DNA from 2 places in the Pseudoalteromonas aquimarina genome. Region 2 is predicted to be linked to the other one. Evidence: predicted binding sites of a transcription regulator. Region 2 holds the regulator's gene; the other holds the start of a gene.
The links. Region 2 encodes sigma-54, which starts transcription at its own class of promoters, with help from an activator protein. Its sites were predicted from a motif close to GTTGGCACGNNNNTNGNNT; they were not measured.

Region 1 (10,834 bases), on a different contig from region 2:
GTTAGCGTATGTAGCGCTTGTTTATCAGGGCGCGTTATTGTGCCTACCTTATCAGCTGGAATAATAATTTTGCCATTTTCAATTAATTGAGTAAGCGCATTTTGCGCTTTCTCATTCATCTTGATTACATCATTATTTTTGATATCAAGATCATTCTTACTATCAACAGCTTCAGGTTCAACGCTTTCTTTTGAAGACTTAGCTAATACTGACTGGAGTGTCACGTTTTGGTTTGATGGTTTAGAATCAAGACGTTCAAGTACAAAGTTAAGTTTTTCAACAAGTTGGCGTAAATCTTGTTTTGATAACCCAAGCTGCTCGCTGCTTTCGTCGTCAAGTGTTGCAAAGAATTGCTTTAGTGTCGCTAAGTCATCTTTGTCTAATTTAGCGAATTCTTTTTCTAACGTAATTATGTTCTGGCTAAGCTTAATATCGCCTTCTTGCTCAATACTTTCGATAGTATTTTCTGAACCTTGGGCAATTGGTTTGCTATCGGTATTTTGCTCACTTACTGATTTGGATAAACCTACATTCAGTGATTGGCTTTTAGTTAATTGCTCAAGAAAGGCAGATGCATCTTCAGTTTGTGGCGCTGAATTATTCGCGTCACTTAAAGCGGAGCGTGTTTTAATCGCAACCTCGTTAACGTGAGTACTTACTTTTCTTTCTGAATCATTACTTACAGTAACGTTACTCTTATTTTTATCAATTTGATCTTCATTTTCTGCGTTTAAATCTGCTTTATTCTGATTTACGCTAGAATTAACTAACTGCTGATATTCCTTAGAGCGTGTAATTGAGACATCATCTTGACTAGGTAGTTTACCTGGCATGTCAGATACTGGTTGTAGAATTTTCTCAGGGTTGTCTTCACCACTATTCTGTTGAGAATCGTCTTGAGCGCTTACTTTTTCTACCACATCAATATCTGAAGTGCTAGATTCGTTGAGTTCATCACTTTCGTCAGTAGCATCTTGCTCTGAGACTTTAGATTTATCCTTCGCGGCATCCAAGTGCTTTGTCCCGGTCTCAGTTTGAACAGATTCGAGTACGGCTAAAAAACTGCTTTTATTTTCAGCTTCTGAAGTAGAGGAAGTTGATCCTAAATCAAGGTTTGTAACACTTAACTGTGAATTAATAGTTGCCATAACACGCTTCTTATCTCGTTAAAGTTTGCCGCTTTTTGCCGGTATAAAATTAAAGCAAGAACTAAGCCAGTGTTTTTCTATTTCTTACAAAAATATTTGTGGCAAATTCATCAAGTTGTTTTTGTTCAGCTTTTGCAAGCATTACTTGCTGCTTAAGCTGTTTTCGTTGCTTTAATTTTTCGATTGCTTCTAACTTGGCTTTTTGTGCCAACCATAATCCTTCGCGTTGTTTAAGGACTTTCTTTGCCGTATTGATAGCTGACAATTGCTGCTTTAATGCATCATCAAGCTTGCCAATGAACTGTTGAAATTGATTATAGTAACTGCCCCCTACCCCTTGCGTTGCACGGCTGTGTAGTTGTGCTAAGTAATCTGAACGAAAAGTTTCAATACCACTTAATTGACGTTGTAAATTGACTAAATGTTGCTGTGCACCGATAAAATCCATGCGCAATTTTTCTTCTTTTTCGGATTCCAATTTAATCAGTAATACTAATTGATCGCGTGCCATTAGCCTTGTCCTAAAATTCGTGACAAGCTTGTTAAGCCTTCATCATAAGGGATCACATCTGTCATGCCCTGCTGTAAAAAGTGATTAATGCCTGGCATCATCTCGATGGTTTTATCAAGCATAGGATCACTGCCTCGTTGGTAGGCACCAAGGGTAATAAGGTCCTTATTTTGTTGATAAAGTGAATAGATTTGTTTTAACACCCTTGCCTGTTGCAAGTGAGTTTCACTAATTACTTGCGGCATTACACGACTAATTGATTTTTCAATATCAATGGCAGGGTAATGGCCAGAGTCGGCAAGCTCACGAGACAGTACAATATGGCCATCTAATATCGCTCGTGCAGCATCTGCAATAGGGTCTTGCATATCATCGCCTTCGGATAAAACAGTAAAAAATGCGGTGATACTGCCTTGCCCTTCACCTCCATTACCTGCCCGCTCCACCAGCGCAGGTAATTTTGCAAATACTGAAGGCGGATAACCTTTGGTGGCAGGTGGCTCACCCACTGCAAGTGCTATTTCACGTTGTGCCATGGCATAACGCGTCACCGAATCCAGTAACAATAAAACGTTCAGGCCTTGATCACGAAAATACTCAGCAATGGTAACCGCTGTTTCACAACCTTTTAAACGCATTAAGGGGGATGCATCAGCGGGAGCTGCAACTACAACTGAACGTGCACGCCCTTCAACGCCTAAAATCTCTTCGATAAATTCTTTTACTTCGCGACCACGTTCACCCACTAACCCTACAACAATAACATCGGCATTTGCGCCACGTGTCATCATGCCAAGTAATACTGATTTACCAACACCACTTCCGGCAAACAAGCCCATACGCTGGCCTTGGCCAACAGTAAGCACCGAGTTAATAGCACGAACCCCGACATCCATCGGTTGTTTAATAGGACGTCTAGCAAGAGGGTTGATTGGTTTTGCGGCAAATTTAAGTCTAGCTTCTGCTTGAATATGCCCAAGGCCATCTAATGGGCGACCTAAACCATCAACAACACGCCCAAGCAAGCTCATACCAACAGGTAAACCGGCGTCAGATTGTTGAGGGATAACACGAGCACCAGGTAATACTCCCGAAATGGCATCATTGGGCATTAAATAAAGTGTGTCTCCACTAAAACCAACAACCTCAGCCTCAACAAGGCCGTGCTGCGTTTCAATTTTACAGCTGCTGCCAACAGGCGCTTTTAAGCCTTCCGCCTCCAGTGTTAAACCAACAACGCGTTTTAAGCTGCCTGCAACCGCGGGACGATGTGTTTTGATTTTAGTTTGATAACTGGCGAGACGCTCAGCAAGCCCTTGACTCATAATTAACTGTCATGATTTTGACTATCGATACCAGCTTCTTGCAAAAAGCTTTCCAGTATTTCTTTAAGCCTTAATTCAACAGAGTAATCAATGGAGGAATTATCAGAGTTGATATGTAAGCCACCTTTGGTAATGCTGGGTTCAACAACTAGTTTCCAATTTCTATCCACTAGCTGCTCAGCAGGAATTGCCTGTTGAACCAGCTCATAATCTTCAGGGTTCAATAATATTTCAAGGGCATGATGTTGATTTTTTAGCGCATCTGTCGCAACTTTCATTGCATTAAATATCGCTTTGTCGTTAACAGTTAGCTCACCGTGCACCACCGCTTTTGCAAGTTCTGTCGCCAACATCACGATTTGCTTTTCTACTTCATTACTCACTTGTTCAAATGGCGTTGCTAATTCATCAAGTAATTGCGTTAGTTGGGCAATTTTTTCAGCCACTTCAGGTTTCGCAAGTTCTAACCCTTCTTGTTTTCCTTGCTCTAGCCCTTCTTCATAGCCTTTTTGCGCACCTTCAAGTTTTCCTTGATCAAATCCTTCTTGATATCCGGCTTCTTTACCTTCAGCATGCCCTTCTTGGTAAGCTTCTTCACGAATTTGTTCAATTTCTTGAATGCTTAACGGCGTGAACTCTTCTTCAGGCTCTTCAACTTCTTGCTTATGTTGCTTTTGATAGAGCTGATCTAACGACATCCCCATTGCCGTTGAGCGCCCAGTCAAATTGCGCCTTTCATCTTTAACATCAGGAATAGGCCAACTTTCCAACAAGGTTTCGATGGCCTCAGCATTTTCAATTTTATGTCCTGGGCGGTATTTTCCTAATTTCATAAATTAGAGGAACTCCTCACCACCGCCGCCACCCAGCATAATTTCACCTGAGTCAGCAAGACGACGCGCGACACTTAGAATTTCTTTCTGCGCAGCTTCTACTTCACTAATACGAACCGGTCCCATCGCTTCAAGATCATCAATCATCATTTCAGCGGCACGTTTAGACATATTATTAAGAATTTTATCTTTAAGTCCTTCATCAGCACCTTTAATCGCTTTCATTAATACGTCTTGCTGAACTTCACGAAGAATCGCTTGAATACCGCGGTCATCCACATCAATCAGGTTGTCAAAGACAAACATTAAGTCTTGGATTTGTTGCGACATTTCTTCATCATGCTCGCGAATTGCATCCATTAGCTGGCCTTCAACATTAGTATCAAGGTAGTTCATAATGTCGGCGGCAGCTTTTAAGCCCCCCATTTTCGCAGCTTGTGCACCCGCTTGACCTGCGAACTGTTTCTCCATGATCTCATTTAACTCTTGTAATGCCGCAGGTTGAACTTCCTCAAGGTTGGCAATACGCATGGTTAAATCAAGGCGAACTTTTTCAGGAAATTGATTTATGATTTCCGCTGACTGCTCAGGTTCTAAGTAGGCAAGAACAATGGTTTGGATCTGCGGGTGTTCATTTCGAATAATATTTGCCACCTGCTTCGAGTCCATCCATTTCAATGAATCAAGACCTTTAGCTCCCGAGCCCATAATAATCTGGTCAATCAAATTCGCTGCTTTTTCTTCACCTAAAGCGGCTGTAAGCGCCTTCTTAATGAAGTCTTCTGATTGGAAACCAATCGTACTGAAGCTTTGTATTTGGTCGATGAATAATTTGTGCACCGCGGCAATTTTAGCTTGGCTTAAATCATCCAAGCTTGCCATTGCCATACCCACTTTTTGAACTTGTTTCGGCTCTAAGTGTTTTAGTATTTGCGCTGCATCTTCTTCAGATAAGCTCAGTAGAAGAATCGATGCTTTTTCCACACCTTCGAGTTTTTCTACATCAAAACTGCTTTTAACTTCGGCCAGTTGATTGTCTTGATCAGTCATCTTCGGTTAACCACGCTTTAACTACTTGAGAAGAAAGTTCTGGCTCATTTGCCACCAATGCTCTTACTGCTTTTAATAAATCTTCATCGCCATGTAAATCTGGTAACTGAAGCGTACCATCAGGGCTAAAGCCAACCGCTGATTCATCAAATTCTCGGCTCAGCATATCGAGCGTTTCATCACCTAAGTCTACACCTGCTGATAGGCTTGCGTCATCATAATCCTCAGTTGTGTCTTCTGGATTAATTAGTTTGCGTAACATCGGACGTACCACAGCAAGGATAAGTACGATTATTACCAGTGCACCTAATGCCAAGCGTAATACTTTGAAGAACCATGGCTGTTCCCACAGTGGTAATTCGATTACTTCGCTTAATTCTTCTTGTACAAATGGAATGGTCACTACTTCTAATGCATCACCACGCTGCATATCAAAGCCAATACCGCCTTGGAGTAAACGACGAATATTTGCAAGTTCTTGTTGCGTACGTGGGTCACGTGTCGCTTCGCCACCTTCAGCTACACCGTTTGTGTAGTTCACCGCAACCGACACACTAATGCGACGGATCACACCAGTTTGTTGGCGCTTGTGTGAAATCGTAGTATCAAGCTCATAGTTGCGCGTCGCCTCTTTACTGTTTCGGCTCGGCATAGTGCTTTGTGAAGATTCATCATTTGCTTGCTCTGGAATTTGTGAATTAACCGGAGGCTGATTAGTAAGTGCACCAGGAATACCCACTGCAAGACCGCCAATATTGGTATCTTCACGGGTCATTTCACTACGCACTGCAGGTAAATCTGGGTTGAAACGTTTTTGTGTTTCTTCAATAGAACTAAAGTCCATCACTAAATCAACTTGTGCGGTGTAATTACCTAGGCCCACCACAGGGATCATGATTGAGTCGATTTTCTCTAAGTATTCTTGTTCACGTTTACGCTCGATTTCATATTCTTTGCGTGAACGCGCAGTAAGTGAGTTTTGCGAACCTGAATTTAATAAACGGCCGTTTTGGTCAGTAACTGTAACACGGCTTGGTTCAAGGCCTTGTACTGCAGATGCCACCATATCAACAACAGAATCTACTTCTTCACCATCCAGTGTACGGCCACGTCTTACTGTTAACACGACCGTTGCACTTGGTTTTTTCTCACGGCGCGCAAATACATTTTCTTTTGGGATAGCAAGCAGCACTTTTGCACGTGCTACTTTGCTCAATTCTTCAATGGTACGAGCGAGCTGTTGCTCACGAGAGTGCTTTAAACGCTCGCGCTCTAAACGTTGGCTTACGCCAAAGCCCATATCTTGCATCAAAATTTCGGTGCCTGATGAAGGAGTTTGTTCTAACCCTTCTTTTGCCATTAATAGTTTAATATTTTGGTAGGCTTCTACCGGCACCATAACCACGTTTCCATCAAGTTTGTACTCAACTTTCTGGGCATCTAGGAATTCGAGGGTTTGGATCAGTTCATCCATAGGCATTTTACCAAGTGGACGCATATCAGGCTCTTTAGCCCAAATCATGATAAACACTGCAATTGCAACACAAATGGTTAATGCAATGATTAACGTCACTTGGCGCATTACATCAACACCACTCAAGCTGCCAAGGAAACCTGATTTTTGTTCTTGATTGCCACCGTCCATGTCAGCGACACTTAAGTCATTGGCATCCAATGTTGTTAAATCTGTTGATGAATTAGCCACAACCCTACTCCACTATCGCTTAAACAGGCATGTTCATAATGTCTTTATAAGCTTCTACAAGCTTATTACGCACTTGAACTGTTGCTTCAAAAGCTACTGATGATTTTTGTGATGCAATCATCACTTCTGCAAGAGATACATTACGATCCCCCATTTCAAGGGCCGTAGCTTTTGCTTTCGAATCTGCTTGTAAACCGTTAACGGTATCTAAGGCATCTTTTAGTAAGTTATTAAACTCAACTTGAGAACTGCCCTGAATCGATTCGATAGGTTGTTTCGGTTTTGAGAAGTTACTTGCTTCAACTGCAAGTGACTGCATTTCTTGATAAAGATTGTTTGCTGAAATATTCATGCTGACAAACCGTGATAAATAAACTTAAAACGATTAATGCAAACTTAATGCCACAATTAAACACTTATATTTCAGTAGCTTAAAGTGACATTATTTTGACTGAGGAGAATAAACATACAATAAGAAAGCCCCCATAATGAGGGCTTTGAAAACGTTTGAAGAAGGTTACGCAGGCAACTCAATACCCATTTCACGCATTTTTGCTAATTTATAGCGCAATGTGCGAGGGCTTATGCCAAGTTTATCCGCGACATCTTTACGTTTGCCATTACAGGCTTTAAGCATGTCGAGAATAATGGAGTTTTCTTTATCTTTGAGTTCTTGTTTGTAACCAAACGACTCATCGCTAAATTGCTCAGTCTGATATGATTCTGAACTTTGCACCGTTGCCACATCGGGCTTAACGACCCCTTGCTCTACAACATTTGAAGAGATACTGGTCGATTGTAAACTAGCAACTGAGCCTAAGAAAATGTCATCCGCATGAATGGTTTTGTCGCTTTGTAAAATAAGCGCGCGTTGCACCACGTTTTCAAGTTCACGTACATTACCCGGCCAGGTATGACTTAATAATTTTGCTTTTGCAGCCTCATCAAATTGCACTGGCATGTCATTATTATGACGCTGAATTAAATGCTCTGCTAACGGGATAATATCCCCAGGACGCTCTGATAACGGCAACCATTCAAGTGGAAACACATTTAAACGGTAATATAAATCTTCACGGAACACACCTTCAGCAACCGCATCTCGCAAGTCACGGTTTGACGTTGCAAGAACGCGTACATCAAGTTTAATGGTTTTACGTGAGCCTAATCGCTCTACTTCACGCTCTTGTAGTACGCGCAGCAGTTTTGCCTGTAGACTTAAATCCATCTCAGTGATTTCATCAAGTAAAATGGTGCCACCTTGCGCTTGTTCAAACTTACCTGGGCAGGCTTGAATTGCGCCTGTAAATGCACCCTTTTCATAACCAAACAAGGTCGCTTCTAGCATGTTCTCAGGAATGGCTGCGCAGTTGATAGCAACAAAGTTTTCTTCTGAGCGTAATGAGTTATCGTGAATATAGCGTGCCATTACTTCTTTACCCGAACCACTTGGACCAAGCACCATCACAGATGCATCTGACTTCGCTACTTTCTCAGCAAGTTTCATTAATGCTTTACTGGCAGGATCTTCTACAATAGGACCATCTTTAATGGCTTCTTTTTCAGGTAGATATCGGCTTACCATATTTAACAATACTTCTGGTGCAAATGGCTTCGCCATGTAATCAATAGCACCAAGACGCATCGCTTCAACCGCATCGTCAATAGTGGCATATGCAGTCATCATTAATACCGGTAAATCAGGGTAATTTAGCTTGATGCTTTTAAGTAAATCGATGCCCGACATCGCCCCCATTTGCACGTCACTCACCACCAGCGAAATGCCACCTTGTTTTAATTTAATAATGGCTTGTTCGGCACTATCGGCTTCAATACAGCTAATATCTGCCAATGCTAAGGTATCAACTAAAGCTTCGCGTAAACCAGAATCATTTTCTACAACTAATACTTTTGCATCGCTCATAATGTCTCCTAACACGCTTTTTTGCCAATAATAGGAAGGTATAAATTAAATTCGGCACCACCGAGTTCACCATTGCCTGCTTTAACAAACCCTTGATGGCTGTTTGCAACAGATTGCACAACGGCAAGACCCAATCCTGTACCATGTGACTTGGTAGTAAAAAACGGTTCAAAAATTTGCTGAGCAGCAGTTTCACTGAGACCAGGTCCATTATCTTGCACTGAAATTTTGACATGATCTGCAAATCGCTCTGAACGCGTTGCGCTTAAAATAATTTTGCCTCCCTGCCCAGATGCCTGCACTGCATTATGAACCAAGTTACTGATAGCGCTGCTAAGCGCCACTTTATTGGCAATTATCTCAATATCTGGCTCTGGTAACTTTAAATCAAGTTTACACTGCTGGCGCATTATCATAGCTTCAGACGCATTGGTAACATCTGTTAGTAATGCCTGCATTGATACGGGTGCTAACACTTGCTGCTCACCACTTTTAGCAAATAGCAGCATGTCATTAACTTGGCTTTCTAAATCTTGTAAACGCGACATCAGCTTTTCATGAAAATTGGTGCGCGCTGTCGGGTTTAATTTTTCAGACGATAAATTAGCGGCATACAACATTGCAGCAGATAATGGCGTGCGTACTTGGTGTGCAAGCGAGGCTACCATTTTGCCTAATGCACTGAGGCGTTGCATATGTGCAATACGCGATTGTAACTGTCTTGTTTGGGTTAAATCTGTCATTAAGATCAACTGACCTGGCTCAGGTGTCAGTGGCGAGATATCAAGCTTTACTAAACGTCCATCGCGTAATGTCACTTCATGACCATCACTACCGTTAGGTGCAAACGAGCGCTGAATAATCGTAAACCAACGTTCACCCTCAAGCGGCTCTCCCAGCAAATCAATGGCGATTTGGTTTGCTTTCGCTACCATTCCTTTACCATCAAGCACAATCACACCGGCAGGCATGGTATCAACTAAATGACTCAACCAACTTGCTTGTTTTCTTAGTTCACTAAGTTCGCCCACGTACTTTTCCTGCATCAAACATGGGTTATATACCTCGTGAAATTGTTGGGGTATGATTTGTGCTAACGCCATAATGGTACACCAATAAATTACTTTAACTAATGAGTAGCTATACACGAAGTGTGCCAATTTTTATTTCAATACAATACAATAACTTAGAGTTAAAAATAGACGTCAATTATTTGTCTAAGGGTTTTATATGTGCAAACGATGTGAGTGGCTTGATACCACAAAAGCGGATTATATTGCCTACCATGATAAAGAGTGGGGCGTGCCATTATTTGATGACCACTTACTGTTCGAGTTTTTAACCCTTGAATCCGCTCAAGCAGGATTAAGTTGGTATACCATTTTAAAAAAACGCAATAATTATCGAAAAGCTTTTGCCAATTTCGACCCAAACCAAGTTGCAAAATTTGATGAAAGTAAGAAACTTGAGCTAATGGAAGACAGTGGGATTATTCGCAATCGACTTAAAATTAACGCCGCGGTAAATAATGCACAACAGTTTTTAGCGATCCAAAAGGAGTTTGGCAGTTTTGCCAACTACCAGTGGCAATTTGTAAATAACAAACCAATAATCAACGACATCAACAGCAAAGATGATTATCAAGCCACCACCAAAGAATCCGAAGCCTTTGCCAAAGACCTAAAGAAAAGAGGTTTTAAATTTTTAGGACCAACTACAGTTTATGCCCATATGCAGGCTTGTGGCATGGTAAACGACCACCATAATCACTGTTTTCGCAAACAAGAAGTTATTGCACTCTACCCTTCTTTATTTTCTTAAAGAACCTCTTTCTAATACTGCTTATTAATAGTCAAAAGTGAATAATGAATTCACTTTTGATCTATTCACATTCAAATGATGCTCAATTAAAGTGTGTCTATCTAATTAAGGAAATGATTATGGTTCTCGATAACGAAACTAAATTCGGTACAGTTAGCAAAGTATTTCATTGGCTTAGTGCTATCGTAATTCTAGCACTCTTTGCCGTAGGTTTCTGGATGGTCGATTTAAACTACTACAGCGAATGGTATCGCACTGCACCTTATTGGCATAAGAGTATTGGTATTCTTTTACTTGGGTTTACGCTGGCTAGATTGCTGTGGAAATTTATAACACCATCACCAAAAGCGTTAACAACACATGCAAAGTTAACCCAGTTAGCTACAAAATTAGGTCATCTAGCACTGTATAGCATGTTGTTGGTTATTCTTATTAGCGGTTATCTCATTTCAACCGCAGATGGACGTGCAATTGAAGTATTCACCTGGTTTGAAGTAGTGAGCCTTGGTGAGCTGAT
Region 2 (10,834 bases):
GCAGGATTTGTCGGCTTAGTGTGGAGTGCGGACCGCTTTGTTTTTGGTGCTGCAGCACTGGCGAAGAATTACGGAATTCCAACATTAATCATTGGTTTAACGATTGTTGCTATGGGCTCTTCAGCCCCTGAAATGATGGTATCGGCTCAAGCCGCATTAGCGCAGCAAACGGACACAGCGGTTGGTAATGCTATTGGTTCGAACATAACTAACATTCTTTTAGTTTTGGGTATTACAGCATTACTGCGCCCACTGAATGTCTCTTCAACTACCTTAAAACGCGAAATGCCGGTTGTGATGTTCGTATCACTAGCAGCTTGGTATATTTTATCAGATAACTACTTAGGCTTTGGTGAAGGTATTGCCCTGATGGCTGGGTTTGTAATCTTTATTGCTGCCGTTACTGTTATTTCAGTAAAACAAAGTAAAGCAGCCAATGCCGAACATGATCCGTTTGTTGACGAAGCTTGTGATGAAGTGCCTGACAATGTCAGTACTCCTATCGCATTAATGTGGCTTGTTATTGGCATGGCCGTACTGCCTGTCAGTTCTCATTTTATTATTGATTCAGCTACCGATATTGCTAAATTATTCGGTATAAGCGATTTAGTTATCGGCTTAACCATAATAGCGATTGGCACGAGCTTGCCTGAATTGGCAGCATGTGTTGCTGGCGTGTTGAAAAATGAAGATGACTTAGCACTGGGTAATATTATTGGATCTAATATTTTTAACCTGCTCGCAGTGCTCTCTCTTGCCGGTATCATTAACCCTTCAAGTGTTGACCCTGCAGTATCATCGCGTGATATTTTAATTATGCTTGGCGCAACCGTGGCATTAATCGCCATGAGTTTAAGTATTCGTGGCTCACGTCGAATAAACCGAATAGAAGGTGGCTTACTACTAGTCGCATTTGTTGCTTATCAATACCTTCTTTTTTCATCAGTAAGCGCTTAAGGCCAACACATGAACTTTATTGCTCGCGGAAAACGTGTACTAGAAATTGAAAAGAACGCGATTGAACAACTCGCTCAGTATATCAATGACGATTTTAGCAATGCCTGCCAATTAATGTATGACTGCAAAGGTCGCGTTATTGTGATTGGCATGGGCAAATCAGGTCATATTGGTAATAAAATAGCTGCCACGTTAGCAAGTACTGGCACACCCGCATTTTTTGTGCACCCAGGCGAAGCAAGCCATGGTGATTTAGGCATGATCACCAAAGACGATGTACTGTTAATGATTTCAAATTCGGGTGAAACAGCAGAAGTCATAAACCTGATCCCCGTTATTAAACGTATTGGCGCTAAAATTGTTGGTATGAGTGGCAAGCAAAACTCAACCCTTGCCCAACAATCCAATGTACATATTTGCATCGCAATATCAGAAGAAGCATGCCCTCTCGGACTGGCACCTACAGCCAGCACCACGGCTACGCTCGCTATGGGTGATGCTATTGCTGTGGCACTTTTAGAAGAAAAAGGCTTTACCGCTGATGACTTTGCGTTATCTCATCCTGGTGGCAGTTTAGGTAAGCGTTTACTATTAATGTTAAAAGACATTATGCACCAAGACGATGCTTTACCGATTGTGACCGAAGGTACCACCATAAAAAATGCATTGCTTGAAATGACAGCTAAAGGTCTTGGTATGACTGCTGTTATCAATCAAGATAAGGTGCTTCAAGGGATTTTTACTGACGGTGACTTGCGTCGTATCTTAGAGCAACGCATTGATATACACGCGACAGCTATTTCAGATGTCATGACTAAGCAATGCACTACCGCATGCGAAACTATGTTAGCTGCTGAGGCACTTAATATAATGGAACAAAAGAAAATTAATGGCTTAATTGTGGTAGATCATCAGCAAAGGCCAATTGGTGCGCTCAATATGCAAGATTTACTAAAAGCAGGTGTTTTATGAGTTTAACGCCCTCACAACAGCTCTTTAACGAATTGTATGCTGAAACAACAAATGAAGTATTTAGCAAAGCACGCAACATCAAACTGCTAATTTGCGATATTGATGGCGTATTTTCAGATGGCCGTATCTACCTTGGCAATGATGGCGAAGAACTTAAAGCGTTCCACACGAAAGACGGTTTTGGTATTAAATCTCTTATAAATAGTGGCGTGCAAGTGGCGGTAATTACTGGGCGCAATTCAAAGATTGTAGAAAACCGCATGAAGAGCCTAACGGTTCAGCATATTTATCAAGGTCAAGAAGATAAAATTGTTGCCTTTAATCAATTAAAAGAATCGCTATCACTCAGTAACAACGAAATCGCCTACATTGGTGATGACAGCCCTGACCTGCCCGTTATGGAGCTTGTTGGCTTTGCCGTGGCAACCAATGATGCACACCCACTAGTTAAACGCACAGCCCACTATACAACCACTATGCTTGGTGGTTTTGGTGCCGTACGCGAACTCACAGACTTAATTATGTTGAGTCAAAATAAACCTCTTAGTCACTCTGGTACCAGTAGCTAATGTCTGCGCGCATCGCCCTTACAATACTCTTTACCATTGCCATGGTGTGGCTATGGCTTCCTTACTTTTTTGAGACAAAAGAGCAAGCCCCTGTGATCGAGCAAATAGCCAGTATTCCTGACTATATTGCTACTGATTTAAAACAAACAAATTTTAATGACGCAGGTGCAGTTAGCCATAAAGTTATGGCGAAAAAGATGTCGATGTACCAAGACTTAGGTTTTACCCATTTTGAAAAACCGCAATTTACCATTTTTTCAGAACAAGGGGTGTGGCAACTGACCGCCGATGAAGCCACACTTTATAACAATGAAAAACTTATTCTGGAACAAAACGTTGTTGCTAAAAGTCTGACAACTGATGTTATGCTCGACACTATAGAAGCCGCCAGCATTGAATACCTGATTTCAACAAAGGTGATGACTTCCGAATCAGAAGTGAAAATGACAGGTCCTGGACTTGAAATCAAAGGCCAAGGCCTCAATGCTAATTTAGAAGAACAAGTTATACAGTTAATCAACCATACAAAGACCACTTATTATGACCAATAAAATGACTAAATTAATGTCAATCGCCGGACTGGCTTTCACTTTGTGCATCTCCAGTGTCCAAGTAATGGCTGAACAAATTAAACTGAAGTTTCCATTGGAAATTGATGCTGATGAGCAGTCTGCTCGTCTTAAAGAAAATGTGGGTATTTTCCGCAACAATGTTCAAATTAAGCATGGCAATATGTCTATCACTGCCGATTATTTAGAAGCACATAAGCGCACCGAGCTTGGTGATAATCAACAATTACTGATCGCAAGTGGAAAGCCCGTTAAATTCTCTGCCAAGCAAGAAGATGGCTCTACGATAGTTGCAAGTGCAGAAAACATTACATACGATGTGGCTAAATCATTGTTTACCATGTCTGGTGGTGCCAAGTTCCAACAAAATGGCGACATGATGTCAGCAGATACCATCATTTACGATCGCGCAAATGAAACAGTGACATCTAAAAAGTCAGAAAACTCAAATAACCAAGTAAAAACCATCATTAATACGCAAAATAAACAAGGCGAAAAATGAGCACATTAATTGCCGAAAAGCTGGCAAAAAGTTACAAATCACGTCAAGTTGTTAAAAATGTTGGTTTAGAAGTTAAAGCCGGCAGTATCGTAGGTTTGCTTGGCCCAAATGGCGCAGGTAAAACAACCACGTTTTACATGATTGTCGGTTTAGTGCCGAGTGACAGAGGCACTATTCGTATTGATGATAATGACATTACATTACAACCAATGCATAGTCGTGCCCGTTTAGGAATTGGTTATTTACCACAAGAATCTTCGATTTTTAGAAAGCTTACGGTATACCAAAACATCATGGCGATCCTCGAAACTCGAAAAGATCTTAATCGTGTTCAGCGCGAAGAAGCGCTCGATGATTTGCTCGAAGAATTTAATATTGGTCATATTCGAGATTCGCAAGGTATGGCTCTTTCTGGTGGTGAGCGTCGCCGAGTAGAAATCGCTCGCGCATTAGCCGCAAATCCGAAATTTATCCTGTTAGATGAACCTTTTGCTGGTGTTGATCCTATTTCAGTGATAGATATAAAGAAAATAATTGAGCATTTAAAAAATCGCGGAATTGGTGTTTTAATCACTGACCATAATGTGCGCGAAACCCTTGATGTATGTGAGAAAGCCTATATTGTTTCTCACGGTGAATTGATAGCATCAGGTACTGCAGAAGAGGTTTTAAACAACCAAAAAGTTCGCGATGTATACCTAGGTGAACAATTCAGACTATAGTAATAATGAGTGTACTTTTTTACTGGAGTTGAATTGTTAACCAACAGCTTGAGAAATAAAGAAGGATTAGAATAATTACATGAAGCAATCGCTACAGCTTCGCCTTGGGCAGCAACTAACAATGACACCCCAATTGCAGCAGGCAATTCGCCTATTGCAGTTGAGTACGTTAGATTTGCAGCAAGAAATTCAAGAAGCCCTTGATGCCAATCCTTTACTTGAAGAAGACATTGATTTCAGTGATGACAATCAAAACAATGAAAGCACTGAAACCAGCAAAGATGATTCATCTTCTCACGATGAATATGACACGCCTGTAAGCCAATCAGAAATTGAATCTAGCGACGCCTTAAATAATGAAAATCTCTCTGATGATTTAGCTATGGACGTGTCGTGGGATGATTATATTAGTGCAGCACCAGTATCGGTTAGCAATGCACCCGCCCCTGAAAATGACACGGTTTACCAAGGCTCTACCAGCGAATCTTTGCAAGATTACTTAATGTGGCAATTACGTTTAACGCCGTTTAGCGACACCGACGAAATGATTGCAACAACCATTGTTGAAGCGGTTGATGATTCTGGTTATTTAACGCAAAGTGCCGAAGAAATTTTAGAAGCGGTGCAAAAATCAGAAGATCAGGAACAAATTGAACTTGATGAAGTTGAAGCTGTACTAAAACGCATTCAACTCTTTGATCCTGTTGGTATTGCTGCACGTTCACTACAAGAATGTTTATTGATCCAGCTCAACCAGTATGACAAAAATACCCCTTGGCTAAGCGAAACAAAAAGCGTAATCTCAAACCATATGGAACTTTTGGGGTTAAGAGACTATCGTACCATAATGAAGAAGGCCAAACTCAAAGAACCTGAGTTAAAAGAAGTCTTAACATTAATACATAGCCTTAATCCAAAGCCAGCTGAAAGCATCATTCATGAAGAGCCTGAGTATGTTGTTCCTGATGTTTCAGTGAAAAAGATTAAAGGCCGTTGGCGTGTTGAGTTAAACAACGACAGTATGCCGAAAATTCGTGTAAACGAGCAGTATGCATCACTTACCCGCTCTATGAAGTCAGGCAGTGATAGCCAGTTTATACGCAACCATTTGCAAGAGGCTAAATGGTTTATTAAAAGCTTAGAAAGCCGCAATGACACTTTATTAAAAGTAGCCAATTGCATTGTTGAACAACAACAGGCATTCTTTGAATATGGCGATGAAGCAATGAAACCGATGGTTTTAAATGATGTCGCCGAAATGGTTGAAATGCATGAATCGACTATCTCGCGTGTTACAACGCAAAAATACATGCATACACCACGTGGCATTTACGAATTAAAATACTTTTTCTCTAGCCACGTTAGCACGGAAAATGGGGGTGAGTGCTCATCTACCGCGATTCGAGCACTGATCAAAAAGTTAGTAGCAGCGGAAAATCCTGCCAAGCCATTAAGCGATAGCAAGATAACCGATCTACTAGCAGAACAAGGAATTAAAGTGGCGCGACGCACAATTGCAAAATATCGTGAGTCGCTATCCATACCACCGTCTAATCAGCGCAAGAGCCTGATTTAGACCATTTAGAAGGAAAATGCTTATGCAATTAAACTTAACAGGTCGTCACGTAGAAATTACTGATTCTTTAAGAGACTATGTCACTAACAAATTTGCAAAACTAGAGAGGCATTTTGATCACATTAATAACGTGCACGTTATTCTAGATATTGAAAAATTATCACAAAAAGCAGAAGCAACAATGCATGTTAATGGTGGCGAACTCTTCGCATCAACCGCACATGAAGATATGTATGCAGCAATTGATGGCCTAGTTGATAAACTTGACCGTCAAGTAATTAAACACAAAGAGAAGTTATCTCGCCACTAAAATGAAACTTACAGATATTATTGCTGAGGACTGCGCTAAAACCGCGGTCCTTTTTAATAGCAAAAAACGACTATTTGAATTTATAAGTGATCTTGCGCATCAACAAGCACCTGACATCACTTCTCAAGAATTTTTAGATGCCTTATTACAGCGTGAAAAGCTTGGTAGTACAGGTATTGGTAAAGGCCTCGCCATTCCCCATGGCCGCATTGATGGCTTACAAGATACCATCGGTTTTTTAATTGTAAATCAATCTCCTATCCCATTTGATGCAATTGATGACAAAGACGTCGATATTTTCGTTGTACTGCTCATACCAGAGCAAAAGTGCCAACAACATTTGCAGACTTTAGCCACTATCGCTGATAAACTAAAAGACAAGCAATTTTGCCGTCAGCTACGTCATGCTGAGAATAATCATCAGCTATATCAAATCATTAGTAGTGAAGCGAGTAACTAAAGTTAGGAGACTTAAGTGCAGCTTATTTTAATCAGTGGTCGCTCAGGGTCAGGAAAAACTGTCGCACTTAGGGTGCTTGAAGATCTTGGCTACTATGTTGTTGATAATATTCCGGTTAATTTACTGCCATCGTTAATTCGCTCAGTCTCCGACAAATACGACAAAATTGCCGTCAGTGTTGATGCTCGTAATATGACAAAAGAGCCAGAGGAAATTGAAGAGGTATTAGACTACCTGCCTGGCTTTGCTACGCCAACACTCTTTTATCTCGACAGTGATGATAACACTCTGATTAGACGTTTCTCTGAAACACGTCGCTTACACCCGCTTTCGCTAAACAATATCTCTCTTGAAGAAGCAATTGAAGCCGAGAAGAAGCTGCTTGACCCGATTGCATCTAAGGCCGATATTTTTATTGATACAACTGATTTAAGTGTTCATCAATTAGCTGATAGCATTCGTGAAAAGGTACTTGGTAAAAAATCAAATCAGCTGATTATTACCTTTGAATCTTTTGGTTATAAACACGGCATACCTAAACATGCTGACTATGTTTTTGATGCACGATTCTTACCGAACCCGCATTGGGAGCCACACTTAAAACCGCTAACAGGGCTTGATCAGCCAGTAATCGATTTTCTTGCTAATCAACCCGTTGTACATAAGTTTGCTTGGCAAATACAAACATTTATTGAAACTTGGTTGCCCCATTTAGAACGTAACAATCGCAGTTATTTAACGGTTGCAATTGGTTGTACTGGTGGACAACATCGCTCAGTGTATTTGGCTCAAACCCTTGCAGAAAGCTTCGCCAAGCATCATAAAAATGTAAAAGCGCATCATAGAGAACAAACCAAGTCATCGTAAGGGAAGAGCATGGCCATCGAAAAACACTTTTTGATAGAAAATAAGCTTGGCTTACATGCTCGCGCTGCAACCCAGTTGGCTAAACTTGCCATGGCATTTGATGCCAAGATAAGCCTAACTCAAGGTGAGAAAACGGCGGATGCCGATAGTGTTTTAGGATTGATGTTATTAGAAAGTTCCCAAGGGAAAGAAGTGTTAGTTCGCTGTGATGGTCCAGACCAAGATCAAGCGTTACTCGCCATTGGTGATTTAATTCAAGCTAAGTTTAACGAAGACGAATAAACTGCTAACTTAACTAAAACTTTTATCTGCAATAATGCTACAATAAGTTAAAATCAAGTTAACTCTATAAATCAAAGAGTTGCAACCATTCACTCCAACCATCAACAAATAATAGGGTGAACATGCCAGAAGCACTAGAACAGGATTATTCACAAACACAACTACATGAGGTCACAAAAGCCCTAAGTAGCGGCATGTTTGTGCACGTTCGCCGCATGTTAGCACATATGCCACCCTGTGATATTGCCTTGCTTTTGGAGTCATCGCCGCATAAAAGTCGTACCGTTCTTTGGCAGCTTGTAGATCCTGATTTACAGGGCGAAACCTTAGAAGAACTTTCAGAAGATGTACGTAACGGCATCATCGCGCAAATGGATCCTGCTCTTGTTGCTGCTGCAACAGAGGAAATGGACGACGATGATTTTGCAGAAGTACTGCGTAGCTTACCTGATACTGTCTACCAAGAAGTATTGGGCTCAATGGATAAAACCGACCAAGAACGTGCAACAGTAGTTCTCTCGTATGAAGAGGAAACTGCCGGTGCACTAATGAGCACCGATACCATAACCATTCGCCCTGATGTAACACTAGATGTTGTTTTGCGTTATTTGCGTTTAAAGGGGGAGCTGCCTGAAGGTACCGATGAACTTTACGTTGTTGATAAAGAAAATAAGTTTTTAGGTGATATACAACTAGCCACGCTTCTGACTAAAAATCCTAGTCTTACAGTGCGCGAAGTGATGGATAACGAATCTGAGGCCATCCCAGTGAGTATGGGTGAGTCTGAAGTTGCACAGCTATTCGAACGTCATAATTGGATTTCTGCACCGGTTGTCGATGCAGACAGCCAATTGCTTGGTCGTATCACTATCGATGACATTGTTGATGTTATTCGTGAAGAAGCCGAGCACAGCATGATGAGCATGGCCGGTCTTGATGATGAAGAAGATACCTTTGCACCTGTTGTTAAAAGTACAAAGCGACGCTCGGTTTGGCTTGGTGTTAATTTAATTACTGCCATTTTGGCTGCATTTGTCGCCGGGTTGTTTGAATCTACGCTTGGTATTTTGCCTATTTTAGCGGTTCTTAATGGTATCGTACCTTCAATGGGCGGTATTGCAGGCAGTCAAACCCTGACGCTCGTTATTCGTGGTATTGCTGTTGGCCACATTAATGATGCCAACCAACGCTGGCTAATAGGTAAAGAGATTGCCATAGGCATGCTTAATGGTGTGATTTGGGCCTTGCTGATTGCATCCGTCGTGGCACTTTGGCAATGGAACTTCACGCTTGGTTTAGTGATCGCCTTTGCGATGTTTATGAACTTATTCGCTGCTGGCTGCGCTGGCGTAACTATCCCGCTGCTCCTTAAAAAGCTGGACATTGATCCTGCCCTTGCTGGAGGGGTTATCTTAACGACTGTGACGGATGTTGTTGGTATTTTTGCCTTCCTTGGCACAGCAACCTACTTCCTTTTACCGTGATATAAGCATTATTGCTTATATCACCTTATTTCTACTTCTTTGGTAGCAGGGTGTATTCACCAACAAATTCTGCCACAAGCTGCTCACCATCAAAGATACTAACTGGTACTTTATAAATAGCCTTTTCACCTTGCTCAAGAGACGTTAAATCACCACTGCATTTTTGTAAATCAACATTACCGCGTGGATCTTGCTTTAACGGCTTCAAATACTTAATACTTGCATCTGAAAGCACAATTGCTGCATCTACACCAATTTCTTTTAAATGAAGGTATGTAGCGCCCCAACCCGTTAAGGTTGCCAAGCTATAAATTGAGCCCGCAAACATTGTACCGTGAAGGTTTTGGTTAGCACTAAATTCAGCTGTAGTTGTAAACTGCCAATCGGTATAACTCTCAACCTTAATGCCCATAGCATCACTGATTGGAATATCTTCACGCCACGTATTTTGCAACACTTTGGTCCATTCTGGACGGCGAAACCAACCAGGGCATGAAGGACATACTTTAACCATTTTCCAGTGCTGAATATCACCATACATTAAATGTGCTTTTTCAATCACCACATAACCATGCCGTTTGTAAAAATCAACAGCGCGGTCTCTGGCAAACAGAAGTAGCTCTTTGGCACCTTGCTGCCATGCAATTTTTTCTAGTTCATGTAATAAACGACTGCCGAGGTGATGCCCACGATGATCTTTATTGACCGCCATATAGCGCACTTGTGCTTGCTCACCTGTATTCCAATGCAAACGCGCTACGCCGAGAACTTGTCCTTGCTCATTTTTAATAAAACGATGTTCAGCTTCTTGCTCAAATTCATCTTGCTCAGAGCCTCTCGGCTGCTGCCAAGGTGCACGTAATACTTGCCATCTAAGTTGATAATAATCCTGCCAATCTTGACTGCTCTGGGGTGTCGTTACTTGTAACATGGCGACTCCTTATTATTTTAATTGGCAACAGATTAACCTAAAACCGGAGAATATAAAATCATTCCATGGTAAACACTTTGGTATTAATCTAAGCTTGTTAGTGCATAGACATTACAAGAGCTTACCTTGATAAATACCGAATTTGTAAACCATTCAAATGAATTAGGAAACCTAGTTTGTTTACAGAAAACAGCTATTGGCACATGCACCATAAGGCAACTCAATAACCTTCGCTGGTTATTAATAAACAACACCTTACAATCTATATGTAATTTAGATCACCCTGAAAGCTTTTTGTTGCCCCATTTACAACAACTTGCAAATTTATGGCAACAACTAGATAAGCCAAATAAAGTATTAGAAGTAGGGCTTGGTGGTGGTGTTATTCGTAACTATTTGCAGGTTAAATATCCTCTCTGTGAGGTAATTACCATTGAAAAGAGCCCTGAAATTATCGAGCTATATCAACAATTTTTTACCAAAGAAACTAACCCTAAAATAGTAAACTCAGATATTACTTCACTCGATTTAACGGAAAAGTTCGAATGGCTCGTACTCGACTTATTCAGCCAACAAGATTGCCCTATCTTTCTTTTTCACCAAGATTTTTATTTAAAAATAAAAGAGCTCTTT

Region 1: a site for sigma-54 is predicted at 6,961-6,979, ahead of fliE (flagellar hook-basal body complex protein FliE). Genes of this name have one in related genera too.

The regions. Positions count from the first base shown of each region.
Region 1 is NZ_JBMMUG010000002.1:104,413-115,246, forward strand. Features, by position in the region: gene AAEU29_RS05335 (flagellar hook-length control protein FliK) at 1-1,148, opposite strand, end outside; gene fliJ (flagellar export protein FliJ) at 1,210-1,659, opposite strand; gene fliI (flagellar protein export ATPase FliI) at 1,659-2,984, opposite strand; gene fliH (flagellar assembly protein FliH) at 2,987-3,817, opposite strand; gene fliG (flagellar motor switch protein FliG) at 3,821-4,867, opposite strand; gene fliF (flagellar basal-body MS-ring/collar protein FliF) at 4,860-6,512, opposite strand; gene fliE (flagellar hook-basal body complex protein FliE) at 6,592-6,924, opposite strand; gene AAEU29_RS05370 (sigma-54-dependent transcriptional regulator) at 7,090-8,496, opposite strand; gene AAEU29_RS05375 (sensor histidine kinase) at 8,505-9,599, opposite strand; gene AAEU29_RS05380 (DNA-3-methyladenine glycosylase I) at 9,727-10,317, shown strand; gene AAEU29_RS05385 (cytochrome b) at 10,437-10,834, shown strand, end outside.
Region 2 is NZ_JBMMUG010000005.1:98,967-109,800, forward strand. Features, by position in the region: gene AAEU29_RS13660 (calcium/sodium antiporter) at 1-957, shown strand, start outside; gene AAEU29_RS13665 (KpsF/GutQ family sugar-phosphate isomerase) at 967-1,929, shown strand; gene kdsC (3-deoxy-manno-octulosonate-8-phosphatase KdsC) at 1,926-2,498, shown strand; gene lptC (LPS export ABC transporter periplasmic protein LptC) at 2,498-3,049, shown strand; gene lptA (lipopolysaccharide transport periplasmic protein LptA) at 3,114-3,569, shown strand; gene lptB (LPS export ABC transporter ATP-binding protein) at 3,566-4,291, shown strand; gene AAEU29_RS13690 (RNA polymerase factor sigma-54) at 4,371-5,867, shown strand; gene hpf (ribosome hibernation promoting factor) at 5,890-6,177, shown strand; gene ptsN (PTS IIA-like nitrogen regulatory protein PtsN) at 6,179-6,637, shown strand; gene rapZ (RNase adapter RapZ) at 6,653-7,504, shown strand; gene AAEU29_RS13710 (HPr family phosphocarrier protein) at 7,514-7,786, shown strand; gene mgtE (magnesium transporter) at 7,909-9,270, shown strand; gene AAEU29_RS13720 (bifunctional GNAT family N-acetyltransferase/hotdog fold thioesterase) at 9,302-10,201, opposite strand; gene AAEU29_RS13725 (polyamine aminopropyltransferase) at 10,328-10,834, shown strand, end outside.